DNA from 4 places in the Streptomyces sp. NPDC033229 genome. Region 2 is predicted to be linked to each of the others. Evidence: riboswitches for the same ligand, from Rfam matches in the RefSeq annotation. Region 2 holds a riboswitch; each other region holds the start of a gene.
The links. Region 2 has a riboswitch for cobalamin ahead of metE (5-methyltetrahydropteroyltriglutamate--homocysteine S-methyltransferase). Riboswitches for the same ligand answer to the same signal wherever they lie in the genome.
Positions count from the first base shown of each region.

Region 1: linked by a shared signal. The riboswitch ahead of ACZ53N_RS03665 (ribonucleoside-diphosphate reductase subunit alpha) and the one ahead of metE (5-methyltetrahydropteroyltriglutamate--homocysteine S-methyltransferase) in region 2 are both predicted to bind cobalamin.
Region 3: linked by a shared signal. The riboswitch ahead of ACZ53N_RS11080 (CoA-acylating methylmalonate-semialdehyde dehydrogenase) and the one ahead of metE (5-methyltetrahydropteroyltriglutamate--homocysteine S-methyltransferase) in region 2 are both predicted to bind cobalamin.
Region 4: linked by a shared signal. The riboswitch ahead of ACZ53N_RS09240 (cobalamin biosynthesis protein) and the one ahead of metE (5-methyltetrahydropteroyltriglutamate--homocysteine S-methyltransferase) in region 2 are both predicted to bind cobalamin.

Region 1 is NZ_JBVIQR010000002.1:381,243-386,945, forward strand. It holds gene def (peptide deformylase) at 1-116, shown strand, start outside; gene ACZ53N_RS03660 (ribonucleotide-diphosphate reductase subunit beta) at 207-1,229, opposite strand; gene ACZ53N_RS03665 (ribonucleoside-diphosphate reductase subunit alpha) at 1,220-3,601, opposite strand; adenosylcobalamin-variant (AdoCbl-variant) riboswitch at 3,773-3,870, opposite strand; gene mctP (monocarboxylate uptake permease MctP) at 4,145-5,703, opposite strand, start outside.
Region 2 is NZ_JBVIQR010000003.1:162,604-168,306, reverse strand. It holds gene ACZ53N_RS04270 (condensation domain-containing protein) at 1-277, opposite strand, end outside; gene ACZ53N_RS04265 (MFS transporter) at 445-1,725, opposite strand; gene ACZ53N_RS04260 (endonuclease/exonuclease/phosphatase family protein) at 2,049-2,924, opposite strand; cobalamin riboswitch at 3,196-3,387, shown strand; gene metE (5-methyltetrahydropteroyltriglutamate--homocysteine S-methyltransferase) at 3,540-5,703, shown strand, end outside.
Region 3 is NZ_JBVIQR010000009.1:107,179-112,881, forward strand. It holds gene ACZ53N_RS11070 (enoyl-CoA hydratase/isomerase family protein) at 1-910, opposite strand, end outside; gene ACZ53N_RS11075 (acyl-CoA dehydrogenase family protein) at 907-2,061, opposite strand; gene ACZ53N_RS11080 (CoA-acylating methylmalonate-semialdehyde dehydrogenase) at 2,058-3,557, opposite strand; cobalamin riboswitch at 3,762-3,936, opposite strand; gene ACZ53N_RS11085 (short-chain fatty acyl-CoA regulator family protein) at 4,012-5,421, opposite strand.
Region 4 is NZ_JBVIQR010000007.1:165,599-171,301, reverse strand. It holds gene ACZ53N_RS09260 (alpha/beta hydrolase family protein) at 1-486, opposite strand, end outside; gene ACZ53N_RS09255 (class II aldolase/adducin family protein) at 577-1,248, opposite strand; gene ACZ53N_RS09250 (inorganic phosphate transporter) at 1,362-2,600, shown strand; gene ACZ53N_RS09245 (hypothetical protein) at 2,633-2,881, shown strand; cobalamin riboswitch at 2,999-3,137, shown strand; gene ACZ53N_RS09240 (cobalamin biosynthesis protein) at 3,269-4,345, shown strand; gene ACZ53N_RS09235 (cobyric acid synthase) at 4,375-5,703, shown strand, end outside.

The DNA.
Region 1 (5,703 bases), on a different contig from region 2:
CCGACCACCTCTACGGCCGGCTCTACATCGACCGCCTCTCCAAGCGCGAGCGCAAGGACGCCCTCCAGCAGATGGCCGAGGGCACCCCGCGCTACGAGATCGTCCCGAACGACTGATCCGTACCGGTATGCGTGGTTTTACGCACGACGAAGGGCCCCGCTCGTATCGAGCGGGGCCCTTCGGCTACGGCTGACGCGTCGCGTCGATCAGAACTCGTCGTCGAAGGCGACCGAACCCTCGACCGCCACCTGGTACGCGGACGCGCGGCGCTCGAAGAAGTTGGTCAGCTCCTGGACGTTCTGCAGCTCCATGAAGGAGAAAGGGTTCTCCGAGCCGTAGACCGGAGCGAAGCCCAGACGCTGGAGGCGCTGGTCGGCGACGCACTGGAGGTACTCGCGCATGGACTCGGTGTTCATGCCCGGCAGGCCTTCGCCGCACAGGTCGCGGCCGAACTGCAGCTCCGCCTCGACGGCTTCCCGCAGCATGTCGGTGACCTGCTGCTGGAGCTCGTCGTCGAAGAGGTCGGGCTCCTCCTGGCGGACGGTGTCCACGACCTCGAACGCGAAGTTCATGTGCATGGTCTCGTCGCGGAAGACCCAGTTGGTGCCGGTCGCCAGGCCGTGCAGCAGACCCCGCGAGCGGAACCAGTACACGTAGGCGAAGGCGCCGTAGAAGAACAGGCCCTCGATGCAGGCCGCGAAGCAGATCAGGTTCAGCAGGAAGCGACGGCGGTCGGCCTTCGTCTCCAGCCGGTCCAGCTTCTCGACCTCATTGATCCACTTGAAGCAGAACTGGGCCTTTTCACGGATCGAGGGGATGTTCTCGACCGCGTCGAAGGCGGCGGCACGGTCCTCCGGGTCGGGGAGGTAGGTGTCCAGCAGCGTCAGATAGAACTGGACGTGCACGGCCTCCTCGAAGAGCTGCCGCGACAGGTACAGCCGCGCCTCGGGGGAGTTGATGTGCTTGTACAGCGTGAGGACGAGGTTGTTCGCCACGATCGAGTCGCCGGTCGCGAAGAACGCGACGAGGCGGCCGATCATGTGCTGCTCGCCCGGGGACAGCTTGGCGAGGTCGGCGACGTCCGAGTGGAGGTCGACCTCCTCGACGGTCCAGGTGTTCTTGATTGCGTCGCGGTAGCGGTCGTAGAAGTCCGGGTACCGCATCGGGCGCAGCGTCAGCTCGAAGCCCGGGTCGAGCAGGTTCTTCTGTACGGGGGCGGTCACTGGCATGCCTCGCAGGACTCGGGGTTCTCAAGGGAGCAGGCGACGGCGTCCGCGTCGGGGACGGGGGCCTGCTGGACGGGGATGGTGGCGGCGGCGCCGGCCGAGCGGGCGATCCGGGTCGCCGGACGCGAGCGCAGGTAGTACGTCGTCTTGATGCCCTGCTTCCAGGCGTACGCGTACATCGAGCTGAGCTTGCCGATGGTGGGCGAGGCCATGAAGAGGTTCAGCGACTGGCTCTGGTCCAGGTACGGCGTACGGGCCGCGGCCATGTCGATCAGGGCGCGCTGCGGGATCTCCCAGGCGGTGCGGTAGAGGTCGCGCACCTCCTTGGGGATCCAGTTCATGTCCTGGATCGAGCCGTTGGCGTCCGTCATCGCGTCACGCGTGGTGCGGTCCCACACGCCGAGCTGCTTCAGGTCCTCCACCAGGTAGGTGTTGACCTGGAGGAACTCACCGGAGAGCGTCTCGCGCTTGAAGAGGTTGGAGACCTGCGGCTCGATGCACTCGTACACACCCGCGATGGAGGCGATGGTGGCCGTCGGCGCGATGGCGAGCAGCAGCGAGTTGCGCATGCCCGTCTTCGCGATCCGGGCGCGCAGCGCGTCCCAGCGGTCGGCCCAGCGCTGCTCGGCGTTCGGGTAGTGGTCGGGGTGCAGCACGCCGCGCGCGGTGCGGGTCGCGGCCCACGCCGGGTGCGGGCCGTGCCGCTCGGCGAGCTCGGCGGACGCCTCGTACGCCGCGAGCATGATGCGCTCGGAGATCCGGGTGGACAGCTCCTTCGCCTCGGCGGAGTCGAAGGGCAGCCGCAGCCGGAAGAAGACGTCCTGGAGACCCATCAGGCCGAGGCCCACCGGGCGCCAGCGGCTGTTGGAGTTCCCGGCCTGCTCGGTCGGGTAGAAGTTGATGTCCACGACGCGGTCGAGGAACGTCACGGCCGTGCGGACCGTGCGGTCGAGCTTCTCCCAGTCCATCTCGCCGTCGGTGCCCAGGTGCTGCGCCAGGTTGACGGAACCGAGGTTGCAGACGGCCGTCTCGCCGTCGTCGGTGACCTCGAGGATCTCGGTGCAGAGGTTCGAGGAGTGGACGACCTTGCCGGGCTCGGCGGTCTGGTTCGCGGTGCGGTTGGACGCGTCCTTGAAGGTCATCCAGCCGTTGCCGGTCTGCGCGAGGGTGCGCATCATCCGGGAGTACAGCACGCGCGCCGGGATCGTCTTGATCGCCTTGCCGTCGGCCTCGGCCTTGCGGTACGCCGCGTCGAACTCGTCGCCCCACAGGTCGACCAGCTCGGGGGTGTCGGCGGGGGAGAACAGCGACCAGTCGGAGTCCGCCTCGACGCGGCGCATGAACTCGTCCGGGATCCAGTGCGCGGTGTTGAGGTTGTGCGTGCGGCGGGCCTCCTCACCGGTGTTGTCGCGGAGCTCCAGGAACTCCTCGATGTCCGCGTGCCAGGTCTCCAGGTAGACACAGGCCGCGCCCTTGCGCCGGCCGCCCTGGTTGACGGCGGCGACGGAGGCGTCCAGCGTGCGCAGGAACGGCACGATGCCGTTGGAGTGGCCGTTGGTGCCGCGGATCAGCGAGCCGCGCGAGCGGATGCGCGAGTACGACAGGCCGATGCCGCCGGCGTGCTTCGACAGCCGCGCCACCTGGTGGTAGCGGTCGTAGATCGAGTCCAGCTCGTCCAGCGGCGAGTCCAGCAGGTAGCACGAGGACATCTGCGGGTGGCGGGTGCCGGAGTTGAAGAGCGTGGGGGAGGACGGCAGGTAGGAGAGCGTGCTGGTCAGCCGGTACAGCTCGGCCACGTCGTCCAGGGCCCGCGTCGAGTGGTCCTCGGCGAGGCCGCAGGCCACGCGCAGCAGGAAGTGCTGCGGGGTCTCGACGACCTGGCGGGTGATGGGGTGGCGCAGCAGGTAGCGGCTGTGCAGGGTGCGCAGGCCGAAGTAGCCGAAGCGGTCGTCGGCGCCGTCGGCGAGGGCGGCGTCCACGAGGGCGTCCAGGCGCTCGGCGTGGGTCACGACGAACGCGGCCGTCTCGTCGGCGATCAGACCCTCGCGGTGGCCGACCGCGACGGAGGCGGAGAAGGAGAGGGCGCCCTGTCCGGCCGCCTCGTCGGCGATCGCACGCGTGAGGAGTCGCGCGGCGAGCCGGGAGTACTCCGGCTCCTCGGCGATGAGCCCCGCGGCGGCCTCGGTGGCCAGGGACCGCAACTCGGCCTCGTCCGAGCCCGGGTGGCGGCCGCGCAGCGCGGCGGCGGCGACCTTGCCGGGGTCGGTGGCGGGCAGATCGGCGGTGAGGTCGGTCAGGGTGCGCAGCAGCGCGGTCCCGGGGCCGCCGGTCGCTTCCGCTGTCGCTGAGACCGGATCGGCGGGCGCGATGGTCACGTGGGGCTCTCCCTCGCTCGGCAGTGGTGTGGGCCGGGCGGGCGGGCGCGACGGGCGCGTACGGGAACACCCCTGCACCAGGGCATGCCACGCAGCGTCCATCGGCCCAACCCGCGAGACCCGGACGATTTCGACGCCCTGTTCCGAGCGGAGGCTCGAAAGGCGGGCGCGCTGTCGGCAGGTCCTCGGACTCTTGGGTACGTAAAACCGCACACATACACCGTTGCGGGACAGTTCCGGATTTCCACCGGATTCCCCTGCGGCGACAGCGAGGACGAGCATACATCTAGTGCTGCCACTCGTACGCGCCCCCACATGTTGTGTCGCGCGGTAATGAGCTGGGTGCGGAATGTGCTAGAGCGCCCGGGTGTTGGACCTCGAATCGCTTATCGCCTGAGCCCCCGTCACGGCCCTCCGAGGCCTCCCGCGAAGGCCCCCGAAGGGCCTCTGCGAGCGTCCCGGCGGCGCCCGCAAGGCGAAGGCCGCCGCCCCCCTGTTCGTCGGGGAGCGGCGGCCTCAGAGGCGCGGTCGGGGGTGTGGGGGTCAGTGGCCGCCGGGGGCACCCGCGGTGGCCGCCGGAAGCTTCTCCACCACGCCCGGGTCGCCCGCGTCGGCGGTGTAGTCCGACGCCTTCGTCTCGTCCACGCCGTCCGGCGCGCCGAGCTTTCTGAGGACGAAGGTGAGGACGATCACCACGATGACGTTGAGGACGAAGGCCGTGAGGCCGATGTAACCCTTCTCACCGATGAGGGGGACGAGATTCGTGTTGCCGAAGTGGTCCTGCGTGGCGCTCGGCGTGTCGTACGCCCGCCAGGTGCCGTAGATCATTCCGGCCGCCCAGCCGCCGAGCAGCGCCCAGCGGTGGCACCAGCGCGTGAAGAGCCCGCCCACCAGGGCCGGGACGGTCTGCAGGATCCAGATGCCGCCGAGCAGCTGGAAGTTGATCGCCACCGTCTTGTCCATGGTGAGCACGAAGACCAGCGCGCCGACCTTCACCAGCAGCGAGGCGAGCTTGGAGACCTTCGCCTCGTGCTCCGGCGTGGCGTCCGGCCTGATGAAGTCCTTGTAGATGTTGCGGGTGAACAGATTCGCGGCGGCAATCGACATGATGGCCGCCGGGACGAGCGCGCCGATCCCGATCGCGGCGAAGGCGACGCCCGTGAACCAGTCGGGGAACATGTTCTCGAAGAGTTGCGGGATGGCCAGCTGGCCGTTCTTGACCTTGACCCCGGCGGCGAGCGCCATGAAGCCGAGGATCGCCAGCAGCCCGAGCATCAGCGAGTACAGCGGCAGGATCGTGGTGTTGCGGCGGATGACGTTGCGGCTGCGGCTGGAGAGCACCGCCGTCACCGAGTGGGGATAGAGGAAGAGCGCCATCGCCGACCCGAGGGCGAGCGTCGCGTACGCCCACTGCGCCTGCGGCCCGGTCACCAGGGAGCCGCGCGGCTTGCCGGTCGCCGGGTTCTCGACCGCGAACGCCTCGCCCGCCTTCGCAAAGATGTCGTCGAAGCCGCCGAGCTTGATCGGGATGTAGATGATCGCCACGATGATCACGATGTAGATCAGCGCGTCCTTGACGAAGGCGATCAGCGCCGGCGCCCGCAGCCCGGAGGAATAGGTGTAGGCGGCGAGCACACCGAAGGCGATCAGCAGCGGCAGGTCCTTCATGAACCAGTTCGATCCGCCGCCGACGCCCATCACGTCCAGCACGGCCTGGATGCCGACGAGCTGGAGCGCGATGTACGGCATCGTCGCGAGGATGCCGGTGAGCGCGAGGGCCAGCGACAGCCCCTTGGACCCGAACCGGCCGCGGACGAAGTCCGACGAGGTGACATAGCCGTGCTTGTGCGCGACCGACCACAGCCGGGGCAGGAAGGTGAACACCAGCGGATAACAGAGGATCGTGTACGGCACCGCGAAGAACCCCGCCGCGCCGCCCGCGTAGATCGCCGCCGGGACGGCCACGAAGGTGTACGCGGTATAGAGGTCGCCGCCCAGCAGGAACCAGGTCACCCAGGTGCCGAACGAGCGCCCGCCCAGCCCCCACTCGTCGAGATTGTTCGCGTTCTCCGCGCGCCGCCACTTCGAGGCCAGGAACCCCA
Region 2 (5,703 bases):
GGACCCCGCGCAGTGTTTCGGGGCGGGCCCGCAGGGCCGGGTGCAGGGCGGCGAGGTGCCCGGCCGCCGCCCGCAGCCGGCTCACGTCGACGGACCCGCGGGGGAAGGCGAAGAACAGCGGGACGAGATCGGCCCGGCCGGCCGGGTCCATCCGCCGGGCGAGCAGGAACCGCCGCTGCGCACCGGTGACCGGGAGCGACCCGGCGGCCCGCGCCGTGCCGTCGACGGTGCGCCGGTATCGGTCGAGGTACTGCGAGGTGATGCTGCTGGACTGCACGATGTCCTCCCGCGCGCCCGGGGCGCGCTGACTCGTGAGACGAAAGGGGGGTGTCGGGCGGTGGTGCGGTGGGGCACGTCCGACCGCCGCGGTGTCGGAGCGTCCGAGCGGTTCGCTACGAGGGCGCTTCCGGGCGGCGGGTGGGCGGGGTGGTGGTGCGGTGGGGCCTACGTACCGGAGACGGCCCGGTCCTCGTCGGCGGCGGGCGCCGGCAGATCGCGCAGGCGCCGCAGCGGGGAGAGCAGCAGGGGCAGAGGGACGAGCAGGAAGCCCGCGGCGCACACCCATACGGCGGCGCGCGGCCCGGCGGCGGACGCCACGGCCCCGCCGAGCAGGGCGCCGAGCGGCATGGTGCCCCAGACCATGAAGCGCAGGGTGGCGTTCATCCGCCCGAGGAGCGCGTCGGGGCACAGCAGTTGCCGGAAGCTGACCTGGGCGACGTTGTAGACCACCGCGCCGAAGAAGACGGCCGCGGAGGCGACCGCGAACCAGACGGCGGCGGCGCCGTGTCCGGCCAGCGGCCACAGCAGCGCGAACGGCCCGGTGACGACGGTCGACAGCCAGATGACCCGGGCCTGGCCGACCGCGCGGGCGAGCGCTCCCGCGCACAGCGCGCCGGCCAGTCCGCCGACGGCCGAGGCCGACAGCATCAGTCCGAGCACCCCGGGGGGCAGGCCGAGCTCCCGCACCAAAAACACCGTCTGCACGGACATCAACATCGCGGAGAAGAAGTTCGCGACCCCGGTGGCGCAGGCGATCATACGGAGGACGGGATGGCGGAGGACGAACACGAGGCCCTCCGCGACCTGGGCCCGCAGCGGGACGCCCGCGACGGGCGCGGGCCGCGGCTCACGGGCGCGGATCCCGCGCAGGAAAAGCGCCGAGACGAGGTAGCCGATCGCGTCGGCCAGCAGGGCGACGGGCGCCCCGAGCAGCTGCACCAGGGCGCCGCCCAGCCCCGGCCCCGCCACCTGGGCGGACGAACGAGCCGTCTCCAGGGCGCCGTTGCCCGCGACCAGCTGCTCCCGGGGGAGCAGGCCGGGCAGGTAGCTCTGGTGCGCGATGTCGAAGAACACGGTGGCCACACCGGTGATGAGGGCGGCCACGTACAGCTGCGCCATGGTCAGCGCCCCGGCCCACGCCGCGAGCGGCAGGCTCAGCATGGTCACGGCCCGTACGACGTCGGTGCGGATGAGCAGGGGCAGCCGCCGCATCCGGTCCACCCAGGCTCCGGCGGGCAGCCCGACCAGCAGGAACGCCGCGGTCTCGGCGGCGGTCAGCAGCCCGACCTCCATGGGCGACGCGTCGAGCTCGATGACGGCCACCAACGGCAGGGCCACCACGGTCACTTGGGCACCGATCTGGCTCACCGCTGCCCCGGAGAGCAGTAATCGGAAGTCGTAGTTCCGTAAGAGCCCTGAGCACACCGGCTTCACTGACGAGGACATTTGGCAGACATTTGGTGATGAGGGTGGGCACAGTCAAAAGGATCCGGGTACTTCCGGACAGTTTTGTTCGTAATGCGGACAACTCGTGGTGACGTTGGGGCGAAAGGTTTCATACTGTTGCTTGAACGTCACCCAGGGTGGCCTGCGACGGAAGCGTTTTCTGCGGTTCCGGTGCGCCGAGGGGGGCCTGATGTTCGAATGTCCGATAGTCGGTGCCGTGCCCGGGGTGGATCGGTTCAAAGTGGTGACACTCGGGCGGCTTTGAGATAAGCGGCGATGAGATGGGCGGCTCGGGGAGGAGTGTCCGGGAGTGTCCGGCTGCCCTACAGCTCCACGTCCGCCTGCACCGGCAAGTGATCGCTGGGGAACTGCCCGCCCTGCTGGAAGACGTTGATGGCCGCGCGCCGGGTCCGCACCCGGGGCGAGGTGAGGATCCAGTCGATGCGGTCGCCGTCCGGCACGAGTGGCCGGTATCCGTGGAAGGTCGCGTACTGCGCCCCGCGCCGGTCGGCCGCGTCCCAGGAATCCACGAGCGAACCCTGGTCGAGCATCGTGCCGTAGACGGGGTTGCCGTGTGCGGGGACGTTGAAATCGCCGGTGACGATCCGGGGGAGGGCCGGATCCAGACCGCGCAGCCGAGTGGTGATCAGCGCGGCGGAGCGCTCGCGCGCGTACTGGTGGGCGTGGTCGAGATGGGTGTTGAAGGCATAGAACTCGCCCCCGGTGAGCAGATCCCGGAACCGGACCCAGGTGACCATCCGGATCACGGTGTTGCCCCAGGTCGCGGAGCCGATGAGATACGGGGTGTCGGAGAGCCAGAAGTGGTCGTACGCGACGGGGGCGAGCCGCCGCACGTCATGGAAGACGGCGGCGAACTCATCACGGCTGCCTCCCGCGCGGCCCGTGCCGATCCACGCGTAGCGCGGCCCGAGATCGTCGGCGATGTCCCGCAGCTGCGCGTACAGCCCCTCCTGGGTGCCGAGGAGATGAGGGCGTTCCTGGCGCAGCAGCGCGCGGGTGACAGGCCGGCGATCGGCCCAGGTGTGGGGCGGGGTGTCGGAGGCGTAGCGGAGGTTGAAGCTCATCACCCGCAGCGGACTTCGGCCGCCACCACCCCCGACGGGCCCGGCCGCGGCCGACGCGGCCACGGCCCGCAGCGCGGTGCGGCGGTCGAAAGGAGCGTGCGCGAAGGCGGTCACGGCGTCTCCAGGGTCCGGGCGAGGTCCGGGTACCGAGGATTCTCATGCGTCGCAGGGGCCGCCGCAACGGTGCCGTGGGTGACACGTGCGGGGGGTTGTGACGGCGTCCGTCGACGGGCGGCGGCGCCCCCGGGGGCGCCGCCGGGCGTGTCGGCGCGGCTCGCGCGAGGGCCCGGCCCCCCTCTTTTCCGCCACCACACGCCAAGATCGAATCCTTGCGCGGATTCCCCTACCGGCACTTCGACATTGTGTCTAGGGTGGGAGACGCAGCTGGTTCGCCCCGCCCGCCAGGCGGGAGCGTCGCAAGAGGGAACCCGGTGGGAATCCGGGACTGCCCCGCAGCGGTGAGTGGGAACGACCGCCGTCATACGCACTGGACGCCCACGCGTCCGGGAAGCGACGGCCAGTAGGTGCCCGACGGCCCCAAGGCCCAGGGCGCGCCCGCGAGTCCGAAGACCTGCCACTGCCCGCGCGCCACCCGCGCGCGGTGATCTCGGTGGCCTCGAGGGAGGGCCGGCGGTGGCAGGCAGGCGTGCCCGGCACGCCCGCCCTCTTCGTCGTCCCTTCGCGCCCGGGTCCGCCGTGGTCATTCCGCGACTCGCGAAGGAGAGTTCCGTGACCGACCGCATCGCCACCCCGCCCTCCCGGGCCACCGTCCACGGCTACCCCCGCCAGGGCCAGGGCCGTGAGCTGAAGAAGGCCATCGAGGGCTACTGGGCGGGCCGCGTCACCGCCGACGCCCTGCACACCACCGCCGCCACCCTGCGCCGCACGGCCTGGCGCCAGTTGACCGAAGCCGGTGTGGACGAGGTCCCCACCGGTGACTTCTCGCTCTACGACCACGTCCTGGACACCACGGTCATGGTCGGCGCCATCCCCGAGCGGCACCGCACCGCCGTCCGGGACAACGCCCTGGACGGCTACTTCGCCATGGCCCGCGGCACCCAGGAGGCCCCGCCGCTGGAAATGACGAAGTGGTTCGACACCAACTACCACTACCTCGTCCCCGAACTGGGCCCGGACACCGTCTTCACCGCCGACCCCGCCAAGCCGCTCGGCGAACTGCGCGAGGCCCTCGCCCTCGGCCACACGGCCCGCCCCGTCCTGGTCGGCCCGGTCACCTATCTGCTCCTCGCCAAGCCGGCCCCCGGCGCCCCGGCGGACTTCCAGCCCCTCACCCTCCTCGACCGGCTGCTCCCCGTGTACGCCCGGGTGCTGGCCGAGCTGCGGGCCGCGGGCGCCGAGTGGGTCCAGCTCGACGAGCCCGCCCTCGTGCAGGACCAGCCCCCCGCCGTCCTCAGCGCCGCCACCCGCGCCTACCGCGACCTCGGCGCGCTCGCCGACCGGCCCAGGATCCTGGCCGCCGCCTATTTCGACCGCCTCGGTGACGCCCTGCCCGTCCTTGCCAAGTCACCCGTCGAGGGTCTGGCCCTGGACTTCACCGGCCCCGCCGCCGCCAATCTCGAAGCCCTCGCCGCGGCCGGCGGTGTGCCGGGCAAGCGCCTCGTCGCCGGCGTCGTCGACGGACGCAACATCTGGCTCAACGACCTCGAACACTCGCTGGCCACCCTCGCCACCCTCCTCGGTCTCGCCGGCCGGGTGGACGTGGCACCGTCCTGCTCGTTGCTGCACGTCCCCCTCGACGCCACCGCCGAACGCGACGTGGACCCCCAGGTCGCCCGCTGGCTCGCCTTCGCCCGCCAGAAGACCGAGGAGATCGTCACCCTCGCCCGCGGACTGAACGAGGGCACGGACGTCATCGCCCCGCAGCTCGCAGCCAATCGCTCCGCCCGCGCCTCCCGCGCCGCCTCCGCCCTCACCCACGACCCGGCCGTCCGGGCCCGCGCCGCGGCCGTCACCGAGCGGGACACCCGCCGCCCGCAGCCGTACGCCGAGCGGACCGCCGCCCAGCGGGCCCGGCTGAACCTGCCGCTGCTGCCCACCACGACCATCGGCTCGTTCCCGCAGACCACCGAACTGCGCACCGCTCGTGCCGACCTGCGCTCGGGACGGATCGACGCCGCCGGGTACGACGAGCGCATCGCCGCCGAGATCCGCGACGTCCTCGCCTTCCAGGAGAAGGCCGGGCTGGACGTCCTCGTCCACGGCGAGCCCGAACGCAACGACATGGTCCAGTACTTCGCGGAGCGGCTCACCGGCTACCTCGCCACCCAGCACGGCTGGGTGCAGTCCTACGGCACCCGCTATGTCCGTCCGCCGATCCTGGCCGGTGACATCTCCCGCCCCGAGCCCATGACCGTGGCCTGGACGAGCTACGCCCAGTCGCAGACCGAGCGCCCGGTCAAGGGCATGCTCACCGGGCCCGTCACCATGCTCGCCTGGTCCTTCGTCCGCGACGACCAGCCGCTCGCCGACACCGCCCGCCAGGTCGCCCTGGCCCTGCGCGATGAGGTCGCCGACCTGGAGGCCGCCGGGACCGCCGTCATCCAGGTCGACGAGCCCGCGCTGCGCGAGACGCTGCCGCTGCGCACCGCCGACCGGCCCGGCTACCTGGCCTGGGCGACCGAGGCGTTCCGGCTGACCACCGCGGGCGTCCGGGCGGACACCCAGATCCACACCCACATGTGCTACGCCGAGTTCGGGGTCATCATCGGCGCCATCGAGGAGCTGGACGCCGACGTCATCAGCCTGGAGGCGGCCCGCTCGCACATGCAGGTCGCCGACGAACTCGCCGTGGCCGGATACGGGCACGAGGTGGGCCCGGGCGTCTACGACATCCACTCGCCCCGTGTGCCGGGCGTCGAGGAGACCGCCACCC
Region 3 (5,703 bases), on a different contig from region 2:
CGGGAGCGGACAGGGCCGCGCAGGAGACGCGGTACTCCTGCTCCAGGACCCGCTCCAGCGGGCCGAGGTCCCGGGCGCGGCGCAGCGCGGCGAGGGTGACCTTCAGGGCGGTGGGCGACTTGGCGAGGATCGTCTCGGCGGCTTCCTTGGCGGCCGGGGTGCCCGCGGCGAGCAGCCGCTCGATGATCTCCTCTACGGTGTCGGCCGCGTAGCAGTGGTCGATCCACTCCCGGTCGGCGGCCAGCCGGCCCTCCGGTGCCTCGCGGACATGGCGGGGCAGGACATCGGGCACGGCCCCGGCGGCGAGGTCCGCGCCGAGGGCGGGAAGTGCGTCCGCCGGTACGAAGTGGTCGGCGAGGCCGCACAGCAGGGCGTCCGCGGCGCCCACGGGCACTCCGGTGAGCCCGAGGTGCGTGCCGAGCTCCCCGGGCGCGAGGGCCAGCAGATAGGTGCCGCCCACGTCGGGCACGAAACCGATGCCTGTCTCGGGCATCGCGACCTTGGAGCGCTCGGTGACGATCCGCACGCTGCCGTGGGCCGAGATCCCCACTCCCCCGCCCATCACGATGCCGTCCATGAGGGCGACGTACGGCTTGGGGTAGCGGGCGATACGGGCGTTGAGCCGGTACTCGTCGCGCCAGAAGGCCGCGGAGGCGTCACCGCCGGCGCGGGCGTCGGCGTGGATGGACCGGATGTCGCCGCCCGCGCACAGCCCCCGCTCGCCCTCGCCGCTGATCACGACGGTCTCGACGGCGGGGTCGTGCTCCCAGGTGGTGAGGGCCTCGTCGATGCGGCGCACCATGGTGTGGCTGAGGGCGTTGAGGGCCTTCGGCCGGTTGAGGGTGAGGTACGCGGCGCGGCCCTCGGTGCGCAGCAACACACAGTCGTCCGTGCCGTCCGTCGGGGTCATCGGGCGTCTCCCGTCAGTCCGCGGGCCACGATCAGGCGCATGATCTCGTTCGTTCCTTCCAGGATCCGGTGCACTCGAAGATCTCGGACGATCTTCTCGATGCCGTACTCGGTGAGGTAGCCGTAGCCCCCGTGCAGTTGCAGGGCGCGGTCGGCGACCAAGTAGCCGGTGTCGGTGGCGAAGCGTTTGGCCATGGCGCACAGCTGGGCCGCCTGGGGGTCGTCGCGGTCCAGGGCCTCCGCGGCCTGGCGGACCAGGGCGCGGGCGGCGGCGAGTTCGGTCGCCATGTCGGCGAGGCGGAACCGCAGCGCCTGGGCGTCGAGCAGCGGTGCCCCGAACGCCTCCCGGTCGGCGAGGTACTCCAGGCTGCGGTGCAGGGCGTTCTGTCCGCCGCCGAGGGAGCAGGCGGCGATGCCGAGCCGGCCGCCGTTGAGCCCGTTCATGGCGATGCGGAAGCCGTCGCCCTCGGCGCCGAGCCGACGGTCGGCCGGAAGGCGGACGCCGTCCAGGACGACCTGGCGGGTGGGCTGGGCGTTCCAGCCCATCTTCTTCTCGTCGGGACCGAAGGACAGCCCGGGGTCGTCCCGTTCGACGACGAACGCCGAGATGCCGCCCGGCCCCTCCCCGCCCGTGCGCGCCATGACGATGTACACCTCGGCGGCCCCGGCGCCGGAGATGAACTGCTTCACGCCGGTCAGGACATAGGAGTCCCCGTCGCGTGCGGCCCGGGTCCGCAGCGCTGCGGCGTCGGAGCCCGCGCCCGGCTCGGTCAGGCAGTAACTGCCGAGGGTGTCCATCGAGCACAGCCGGGGCAGCCAACGGGCGCGCTGGGCCTCGTCGCCGTAGCGGTCGATCATCCAGCCGACCATGTTGTGGATGGAGAGGTAGCCGGCGATGGAGGGACAGCCGGTGGCCAGCACCTCGAAGATCAGCACGCCGTCCGCTCGGGTGAGGCCGGAGCCGCCCGCCTCCTCCCGTACATAGACCCCGCCGAGGCCGAGCCCCGCGGCCTTGCGCAGCACGTCGAGGGGGAAGTGTTTGTCCTGGTCCCAGGCTACGGCGTGCGGGGCGAGGTGTTCCCGCGCGAAGTCCAGCGTCGTTTCGGCCATCGCGAGCTGGTCCTCGGTGAGGCCCGTCGTCATGGCGCTCATCCCATCGTGGGGATGGTGAAGCTCGCGCCCTCCTTGACCCCGGAGGGCCAGCGCGAGGTGACGGTCTTGGTGCGGGTGTAGAAGCGGATGGCGTCCGGGCCGTGCTGGCCCAGGTCGCCGAAGCCGGACCGCTTCCAGCCGCCGAAGGTGTGGTACGCGACCGGCACGGGGATCGGGACGTTGACGCCGATCATGCCGGTGTCCACGCGCCGGGTGAAGTCGCGGGCGGTGTCCCCGTCGCGGGTGAAGATCGCGACGCCGTTGCCGAAGGCGTGCTCGGAGGGCAGCCGCAGTGCCTCCTCGTAGTCCGCCGCGCGGACCACCGACAGGACGGGCCCGAAGATCTCCTCCTGGTAGATCCGCATGTCCGGGGTGACCCGGTCGAAGAGGGAGGCGCCGGCGAAGAAGCCGTTCTCGTGCCCGGCGAGGGTGAAGCCGCGCCCGTCCACGACGAGTTCGGCGCCCTCCTCCACTCCGAGGTCCACATAGCCGCGGACCCGGTCGACGGCGTCGCGGCCGACGAGGGGGCCGAAGTCGGCGTCGGGGTCGTCGGACCGGCCGATCCGCAGGGTGCCGATCCGCTCCTTGAGGCGGGTGACCAGCGCGTCGGCGGTGTCCTCGCCGACGGGTACGGCGACGGAGATCGCCATGCAGCGCTCCCCGGCCGAGCCGTAGCCCGCGCCGATCAGGGCGTCGACGGCCTGGTCGAGGTCGGCGTCGGGCATCACGATCAAGTGGTTCTTGGCACCGCCGAAGCACTGGGCCCGCTTGCCGTGGGCGGCGGCCGTGGCGTAGATGTGGGCCGCGATCGGGGTCGAGCCGACGAAGCCGAGCGCCTGCACCCGCGGGTCCTCGAGCAGGGTGTCGACGGTTTCCTTGCCGCCGTTGACGACGTTGAGCACACCGGGCGGCAGCCCCGCCTCCAGGAACAGCTCGGCGAGCCGCAACGGGACGGACGGGTCGCGCTCGGAGGGCTTGAGGACGAAGGAGTTGCCGCAGGCGATGGCCGGGGCGGCCTTCCACAGCGGGATCATCGCGGGGAAGTTGAACGGGGTGATGCCCGCCGTCACGCCGATCGGGCGGCGCAGGGAGTGCACGTCGATGCCGGTCCCGGCGTTGTCGGTGAAGTCGCCCTTGAGCAGGTGCGGGATGCCGGCGGCGAACTCCACCACCTCCAGACCGCGCTGGATGTCGCCGAGCGCGTCGGGGACCGTCTTGCCGTGCTCACAGGACAGCAGCCGGGCGAGGGATTCCTTCTCACCCTCGACGAGCTGGAGGAAGCGCAACAGGACGCGGGCCCGGCGCTGCGGGTTCCACTCGCCCCACTCCCGCTGGGCCTCGGCCGCGTCGGCGACGGCCGCCTCGGTCTCGGCCCGGTTCGCCAGGGGCACCCGGGCCTGCACGGCGCCGGTGTTGGGGTCGTACACATCGCCGTAGGCACCCGATGTTCCCGGGGTGTGCCTGCCGCCGATGAAATGGGTGAGTTCACGGACCATGGGAGAGCCTGCTCTCGTCAGGTGAGATCCGAGGACGGCGCGAAGCGTCCGGCGGAGAGCGCGGGTTGCGCGCGGCCGCCGACGGGTCGCGGGACGCGAAGGGCCAGGAACCGTCAGCGAGCGGGAACAGCCGCTCGCCGCGCCGGATCACCAGGGTCGTGGGTACGGACCGGTGCCATACGTGTCTGCTCCATCCTCGTGGAAAACACGGAACGTTCCGCGGCCGGTATCCTGACTCCCGGATCAGCGCGCGTCCCGGTGCCTTCCCGACATCCCGCTCGTCAGTGGCGTGTACCGCGAGGACGAACTCCCCGGTCACAGTGGCGGGACCGTGCCGGATTCACACCGGCTTCCCTGCACCGCGGACCTTGTCCTCCGAACATATAGTTGGACGTCCTAGTAAGTCCAGGGTCTCCTGGCCCGGAGTGTCAGCGGCCCGGATCAAGGCCTCGGTTCAGTGGGGCCCGGTGTCCCGCACCGGGTACGGCACGAAGGTGCTGCGGTTCTCGTCGACGGCGAGGGGCCGGCCGAGCGGTGGGACGGCCCGCTGCGGGCAGTCCAGGCGTTCGCAGATCCGGCAGCCCATGCCGATGGGGGTGGCGGCCGAGGCGTTGTCCAGGTCGAGTCCGTCGGAGTAGACGAGCCGGGAGGCGTGGCGGATCTCGCAGCCGAGCCCGATGGCGAAGGTCTTGCCGGGCTCGCCCCAGCCGCCCCGGTGCCGGGTGACGGTGCGGGCGGTCCACAGATGGCGCTGCCCGTCCGGCATCGCCGCGATCTGCACATGGATGCGGCCGGGAGAGGCGAATGCCTCGTAGACGTTCCACAGCGGGCAGGTGCCGCCGGCCCGGGAGAAGTGGAATCCGGTGGCCGACTGCCGTTTGGACATGTTGCCCGCGCGGTCGACCCGTACGAACGAGAACGGCACCCCGCGCAGCCGCGGGCGCTGGAGCGTGCTGAGCCGGTGACAGACGGTCTCGTAGCCGAGCCCGAAGCGGTCGGCGAGCCGCTCGATGTCGTACCGCAGCTCCTCCGCCGCGGCGTGGAACTCGCGGTACGGCAGGATCAGCGCGGCGGCGACGTAGTTGGCGATGCCGATCCGGGCCAGCGGCCGGACGACGGAGTCTTCCTCGTAGTCCTCCGAGGCGAGCCGGGTGAGTTCCCCGCCGTACTCCAGCAGGGCGAGCTGGGTCGCCATCCGGAAGGCCTGCTGGCCGGGGCGCAACCGGTTCGACAGGCGCAGCACCCGCGCGCGGGGGTCGTAGCTGTGGAGGTGGTCGGGGTCGGCGGCGATGCGGACCCCGTGGCGTTCGGCGAGCCGGGCGGCCAGGGCCGGCAGCACCCCGCCGGGGCGGATGCCGATCTCTGCGGCCAGCTCCTCGGCGGCGGTGTCGATGGTGTGGAGGTAGTTCTGCCGACGGTAGAAGAACTCCCGGATCTCCTCGTGGGGCGGGCGCGGCAGGGCCGGGTCGTCGGTGCCGCGCCGCTCGGCGACCTCCGCGAGCCGCTCGGTCAGGGCCTGGTTGCGCCGGCCCAGGTCGAGCAGCACCGCCGCGACGGCGGGCAGCCGGGAGGCGAGTTCCGACAGATCGGTGGGTGAGACGCGGGCGGCGGCCACCTCGTCGGCGAGGGCTTCGCGCAGGTCGGCCAGGACACGTCCGGTGTCGCGCTCGGAGAAGAAGCCGGGGTCCACACCGAACGCCTCGGTGAGCCTCAGCAGTACGGGCACGGTGAGCGGGCGGGAGTCGTGCTCCATCTGGTTGAGGTAGCTGGGCGAGATGGCGAGCATCCGGGCCAGTTGGGCCTGGCTGAGCCGCCGTTCCTCGCGCAAGCGCCGCAGTCGCACCCCCGCGTAGGTCTTGCTCATGCCTTGCTCACGGTCCTGCTCACGGTCGCGCTCACCCAGACCCCTTCGGCCGCCCCCGGCTCCGTACGGCCACCCTAGCCGGGAGCAGGAGGCTTCGCGGACTTGGCGGTTGGCAAAGTTGGCAAGATTGGCAAACAAGCCCGGGAAGATTCACAGAACTTGGCAACCGGCCATGCTTGATGGCACTGAGTGCCACTGTCAGAGTCGTAGCACGGCCCACCGGAGCCCCCGCTTCTCACCATTGCCCGCTCAACGGGGGCCCGGCGGGCCGCACTTACCGGG
Region 4 (5,703 bases), on a different contig from region 2:
GGTGATCACCCAGGTGTCGCGGGGGCCGGGCACGAACCAGGCGGGCAGCGGCCCCAGCTCGCCGGGTATCTCGACGTCGGCGTGGTCGAGGCCGAGGGCGTCGCGCGGGTTGCCGGAGTAGACCTGCGGGGTGAGCCACGCGCGCGTGCCCGGCAGCACCATGCCGTGGGTGACGCGCTCCAGGCGGCGCACGACGCAGTCGGCGGGGTGCTCGTCCCCGACGACGGGGCCGACCACGGCGTGCAGACCGCGCGCGACCAGCCCGTACGTACCGGGGCGCTCGCTGGCGAGGCTGCGGGTCAGAGTGACCGTGCCGTCTCCGGTGGCGTGCACCGTCAGCCGTGGTTCGCCGGGCGGCGGGCGGCCCGGCGCGGGCTTGAGGGCGGCGTCGCTCGCGTACCGTCCGGCCGCCAGGGCGGCCGCTCCGGCACCGAGTACGGTCGTGGCGGCCGTGACGAGAGGGGCCGCCGCTGTACGCGGGCGCATCCCCTCCAGTGTGTGGGGCTCCGGCGCCCCCGGCCAGCGGGCGGCCCCTCTCGTCACGGCCGCGGTCGGTCGGGGGCGCGGGGGCGGGGGTCAGCGCTGTCCGTAGCCGCGAAGTTTGTCGGCGACCTCGGCGACCTGGGCTCCGGTCAACAGCGTCGGGGTGTGGCCGGGGACGGTGGCGGCGGTCAGCCAGAGGCGGCACATCCATTCCAGCTGGGCCGTGCGGTCGTACGCCTGGTCGAGGGTGGTTCCGTAGGTGACCGTGCCGTGGTTGCGCAGCAGGGCGCCGGTGCGTCCGTCGAGGGCGTCCAGGAGGTGGCCGGCCAGTTCCTCGGTGCCGTAGAGGGCGTAGGGGGCGACCCGGACCGGTCCGCCGAGGGCCGCCGCCATGTAGTGGACCAGCGGCAGCTCGTCGACGAGGGTGGAGACGGCGGTGGCGTGGACGGCGTGGGTGTGCACGATCGCCCGGGCGTCGGTGGCGCGGTAGACGGCGAGGTGCATGGGCAGCTCGCTGGTGGGGGTCAGCTCGCCGAGGACCCGGCGGCCGTCGAGGTCGACGCCGACGGCGTCGTCGGGGCCGAGCCGGTCGTAGGGGACTCCTGAGGGAGTGACAAGAACAACATCGCCCACCCGGGCGGAGACGTTGCCGGAGGTGCCCACCACCAGCCCCTCCGAGGTGGTGCGACGGGCCGTGGTGACCACGTCCGCCCATGTCCGCGGGATCTCCCCGGGCCCGGCTATCCGGTCTTCGGTCGCTGTCATCGTTCTCCGCCTCCGGTTGGCGTCACTACTCGGTCCGTTCCAGTTCACCTTCCGTTCACCCAGGGTCCCTACGGTCGCCGCGTACCTGACCATCGAGCTGATTGCCTGGGTGAATGGAAAACATCACGCTTCTCATCGGGATCGTGATCGTCACGGCCTTGGTGTTCGACTTCACGAACGGTTTCCACGACACGGCCAACGCCATGGCCACCACCATCTCCACCGGGGCGCTCAAGCCCAAGACCGCGGTGGCCATGTCGGCCGTGCTCAATCTCGTCGGCGCGTTCCTGTCCGTGGAGGTCGCGGCGACGATCTCCAAGGGCATCGTCGACGAATCAGGCATCCGGCCGGAGATCATCTTCGCCGGACTGGTCGGCGCGATCGTCTGGAACCTGCTCACCTGGCTCGCCGGCCTTCCCTCCAGCTCCTCCCACGCGCTGTTCGGCGGTCTGATCGGCGCGACCATCGCCTCGGTGGGCACGGACGCCGTCCACGGTGAGGCCGTCGTCATGAAGGTCCTCATCCCCGCCGTCGTCGCCCCGGTCGTGGCCGGCCTGGCGACCGTGCTGGCGACCCGCCTGACCTACCGCGTGGCGCGCGACACCGACCCCGAGGCCAGTGCCAAGGGTTACCGCGCCGGGCAGATCGCCTCGGCCGCCCTGGTCTCCCTCGCCCACGGCACCAACGACGCCCAGAAGACCATGGGCATCATCACCCTCGCCCTGATCTCCGGCGGCGCGCTGGGCGCGGACGCCGACCCGCCGCTGTGGGTCATCGCCTCGGCCGGCATCGCCATCGCGCTGGGCACCTACCTCGGCGGCTGGCGCATCATCCGCACCCTGGGCAAGGGCCTCGCCGACATTCAGCCGCCGCAGGGCTTCGCCGCCCAGACCGGCGCCGCCGTCACCATCCTGGCCTCCTCCCACATCGGCTTCGCGCTCTCCACCACCCAGGTCTGTTCCGGTGCCGTCATGGGCGCGGGCCTGGGCCGCAAGGGCGGCGTGGTGCGCTGGTCCACCGCCGGGCGCATGGTCGCCGCCTGGGGCCTGACGCTCCCGGCCGCCGGCCTCGTCGGCGCCGGTGCCGCCCTCCTCGCCGACCGGGGCGACTGGGGCGTCGCCACGGTCGCCGTGCTCGCCCTCGCAGTCTGTGGCGCGATCTGGCTGGCCTCGCGCCGCAAGCCCGTGACGCACGACAACGTCAACGTGCTCGACGCCGCGGTCGCCGAGCCCGCCGGTGTCGTCACCACCGCCCTCCAGGCCGTCGCCCCGCCGCCGGCCGGGCTCCTCCCGGACCGGGTCGCCCCGGCTCCCCGCGAGCCCGAGCGCACCCCGGCCGCCGCGACCGGCTGACGCCGGACCCGCCAGCCTTAAGGAAGTACGCAATGAACATCGACTGGGCAGCTCTCGGCCAGGTCTTCGGCGTCAGCCTCGTCGTCACCGTCGCGATGGTGGGCGTCTTCACCCTCGGCATCGTCGGCACCTCCCGCAAGCCCCAGGGCACGCGGGACGGCGCCGCCGGTGCGGCGGCGGCCACCACGGCCCCGACCGCGGCGGCGCGCACCGGCGCGTACGCCTGCTTCGCGCTGTGCGCGGCGGCCGTCGCGTACGGGATCTACCTCATCGTCGCCTGATCGTCCGTCGGCGACAGTCCACCCACGGCCCGGGGCGGCCATGGCCGCAGGTCAAACGTGAGTTGACGGCCGTTCCCGGGCCGTGGTGGACTTCCGGGGCCAAACGGCGACAGCAAGAGGAAGCCGGTGTGAGTCCGGCGCGGTCCCGCCACTGTCACCGGGGAGCGCTCCCCCACCCCGTGGGTCCATAGGGGTCACGGCTCGCCGAAGCGAGCTGGAAGACCGGGGGCGGCGCCGATCCGGGAGCCAGGAGACTCTGGTCGCCGGTCACGTCGAACCAGGGCGCGGACCCTGAGTGAGGACACATCGCGATGCCCGGCTGCCGCCCCACACCCCCTCCCTCCGCCTTCCGTGCACCCCTCCGAGGCATGACGGCGGTCTGATCCGATGCGTGCCGATCACGTCGGTTTCGCGTCCGGTGCCGCGCTCGGCTTTCTCGGCGACCTCCTCGTGGGCGACCCCCGCCGCGGCCACCCCGTGGCCGCCTTCGGGCGCGCCGCGCAAGGCGTCGAGCGACGACTGTGGCGCGACCACCGCGGCTACGGCGCCCTGCACACCCTGGTGTGCGCGGGCGGCACCGCCGCGGCCGCCGGGCTGCTGACCCGTGCCGTACGGAACTCCCCCCGCGCGCACGTCGCGCTGACCGCCGCCGCCACCTGGGCCGTGCTCGGCGGCACGTCCCTGGGCCGGGAGGCCCGGGCCGTCGGCGGCGCCCTGGCCGCCGGGGACCTGGACGTCGCCCGGGAGCGGCTGCCGCATCTGTGCGGCCGTGACCCGCAGTCACTGGACGCGCAGCAGATCGCGCGGGCGGTCGTCGAATCCGTCGCCGAGAACACCTCCGACGCCGTGGTGGGCGCCCTCGTCTGGGGCGCCCTCGGCGGTGTGCCCGGGCTCGTCGGCTTCCGTGCGGTCAACACCCTGGACGCGATGGTCGGCCACAGGTCCGCGCGCTACCGGCGGTTCGGCTGGGCCTCGGCCCGTCTCGACGACGTCGTCGGCTGGCCCGGCGCCCGGCTCACCGCCGCCCTCGCCGTCCTGGCCGGCCCCGACCCGCGCGGCGCCTGGCGGGTGGCGCGGCGCGACGCCGCCCGGCACCCCAGCCCCAACGCCGGCCCCGTCGAGGCCGCCTTCGCCGGGGCCCTCGGCGTCCGGCTGGGCGGCACCCTCGCCTACGCGGGCCGCGTCGAACACCGTCCCGTCCTGGGCGCGGAGCTCCGCCCGGTCCGGGCGGCCGACATCGAGCGCGCGGTACGGCTCTCGCGCCGGGTGTCGCTGCTGGCCCTCGGGGTCGCGATCGCCGGGCGGTACGCCGTCACCGGCGCGCGGGCCGCGACGTGCTCCACGAGCGGTGCGCCGACCGGCCGCGCCCTGGGCAGACTTCCGGCAGCCGTCCCGGTCGTACGGACAGCACTACGGACCACCCGACGGGTCATAGCTCCCACGCAGCGCAGGAGGAACCGGTGACAGCGGACAGGAGCGGGCCCACGGGCCCGCTGGGCGGGGGCCTGCTGGTGGCCGGGACCACCTCGGACGCGGGCAAGAGCGTGGTCACGGCCGGGATCTGCCGGTGGCTGGTCCGCAAGGGCGTCAAGGTCGCGCCCTTCAAGGCGCAGAACATGTCGCTGAACTCGTTCGTGACGCGTGAGGGCGCCGAGATCGGCCGGGCGCAGGCCATGCAGGCCGCCGCCGCCCGCGTCGAGCCCAGCGCCCTGATGAACCCCGTCCTCCTCAAGCCCGGCAGCGACCGCAGCAGCCAGGTGGTGCTGCTGGGCAAGCCGGTGGGCGAACTCAGCGCGCGCGGGTACTTCGGAGGGCCAGGGGCGTCTGGGGAGTCGTCGGGCGCGTCGCTGTACGGCGGGCGGCGGGAGGCGCTGCTCGGGACGGTGACGGAGTGTCTGGAGGAGCTGCGACGTACACACGACGCGGTGATCTGTGAGGGCGCCGGCAGTCCCGCCGAGATCAATCTGCGCCGCACGGACATCGTCAACATGGGCATCGCCCGCGCGGCCCGGCTGCCGGTCGTGGTGGTCGGCGACATCGACCGGGGCGGGGTCTTCGCGTCCTTCTTCGGTACGACGGCATTGCTGTCCCGCGAGGATCAGGCACACATCGCGGGCTACATGGTCAACAAGTTCCGGGGCGATGTGACGCTCCTGGAGCCGGGCCTGGACATGCTGCGGGACCTCACCGGCCGACCCACCGTGGGCGTGCTGCCCTTCGCGCACGGCCTCGGCATCGACGAGGAGGACGGTCTGCGGGTCTCGATGCGCGGCGCGGTGCGCGAGTCGGTGGTGGCCCCGCCGCACGGCGCGGACGTGCTGCGGGTCGCGGTGTGCGCGGTGCCGCTGATGTCGAACTTCACGGACGTCGACGCGCTGGCCGCGGAGCCGGGCGTGATCGTGCGCTTCGTGGACCGTCCGGAGGAGCTGGCCGACGCCGATCTGGTGATCGTGCCGGGCACCCGGGGGACGGTGAAGGCACTGGCCTGGCTGCGTGAGCGCGGGCTCGCGGACGCGCTCAAGCGCCGCGCCGCCGAGGGGCGGCCGGTGCTGGGCATCTGCGGCGGCTACCAACTGCTGGGCGAGCGCATCGAGGACGACGTGGAGTCCCGGGCCGGCACGGTCGAGGGCCTCGGGCTGCTGCCGGTGCGGGTGCGGTTCGCCCGGGAGAAGACGCTGGAGCGCCCGGTCGGCGAGGCGCTCGGCGAGCGGGTGGAGGGCTACGAGATCCACCACGGCGTCGCGGAGGTGACCGGCGGGGACGAAGTGTTCCTGGACGGCTGCCGGGTGGGTTCGGTCTGGGGTACGCACTGGCACGGCTCA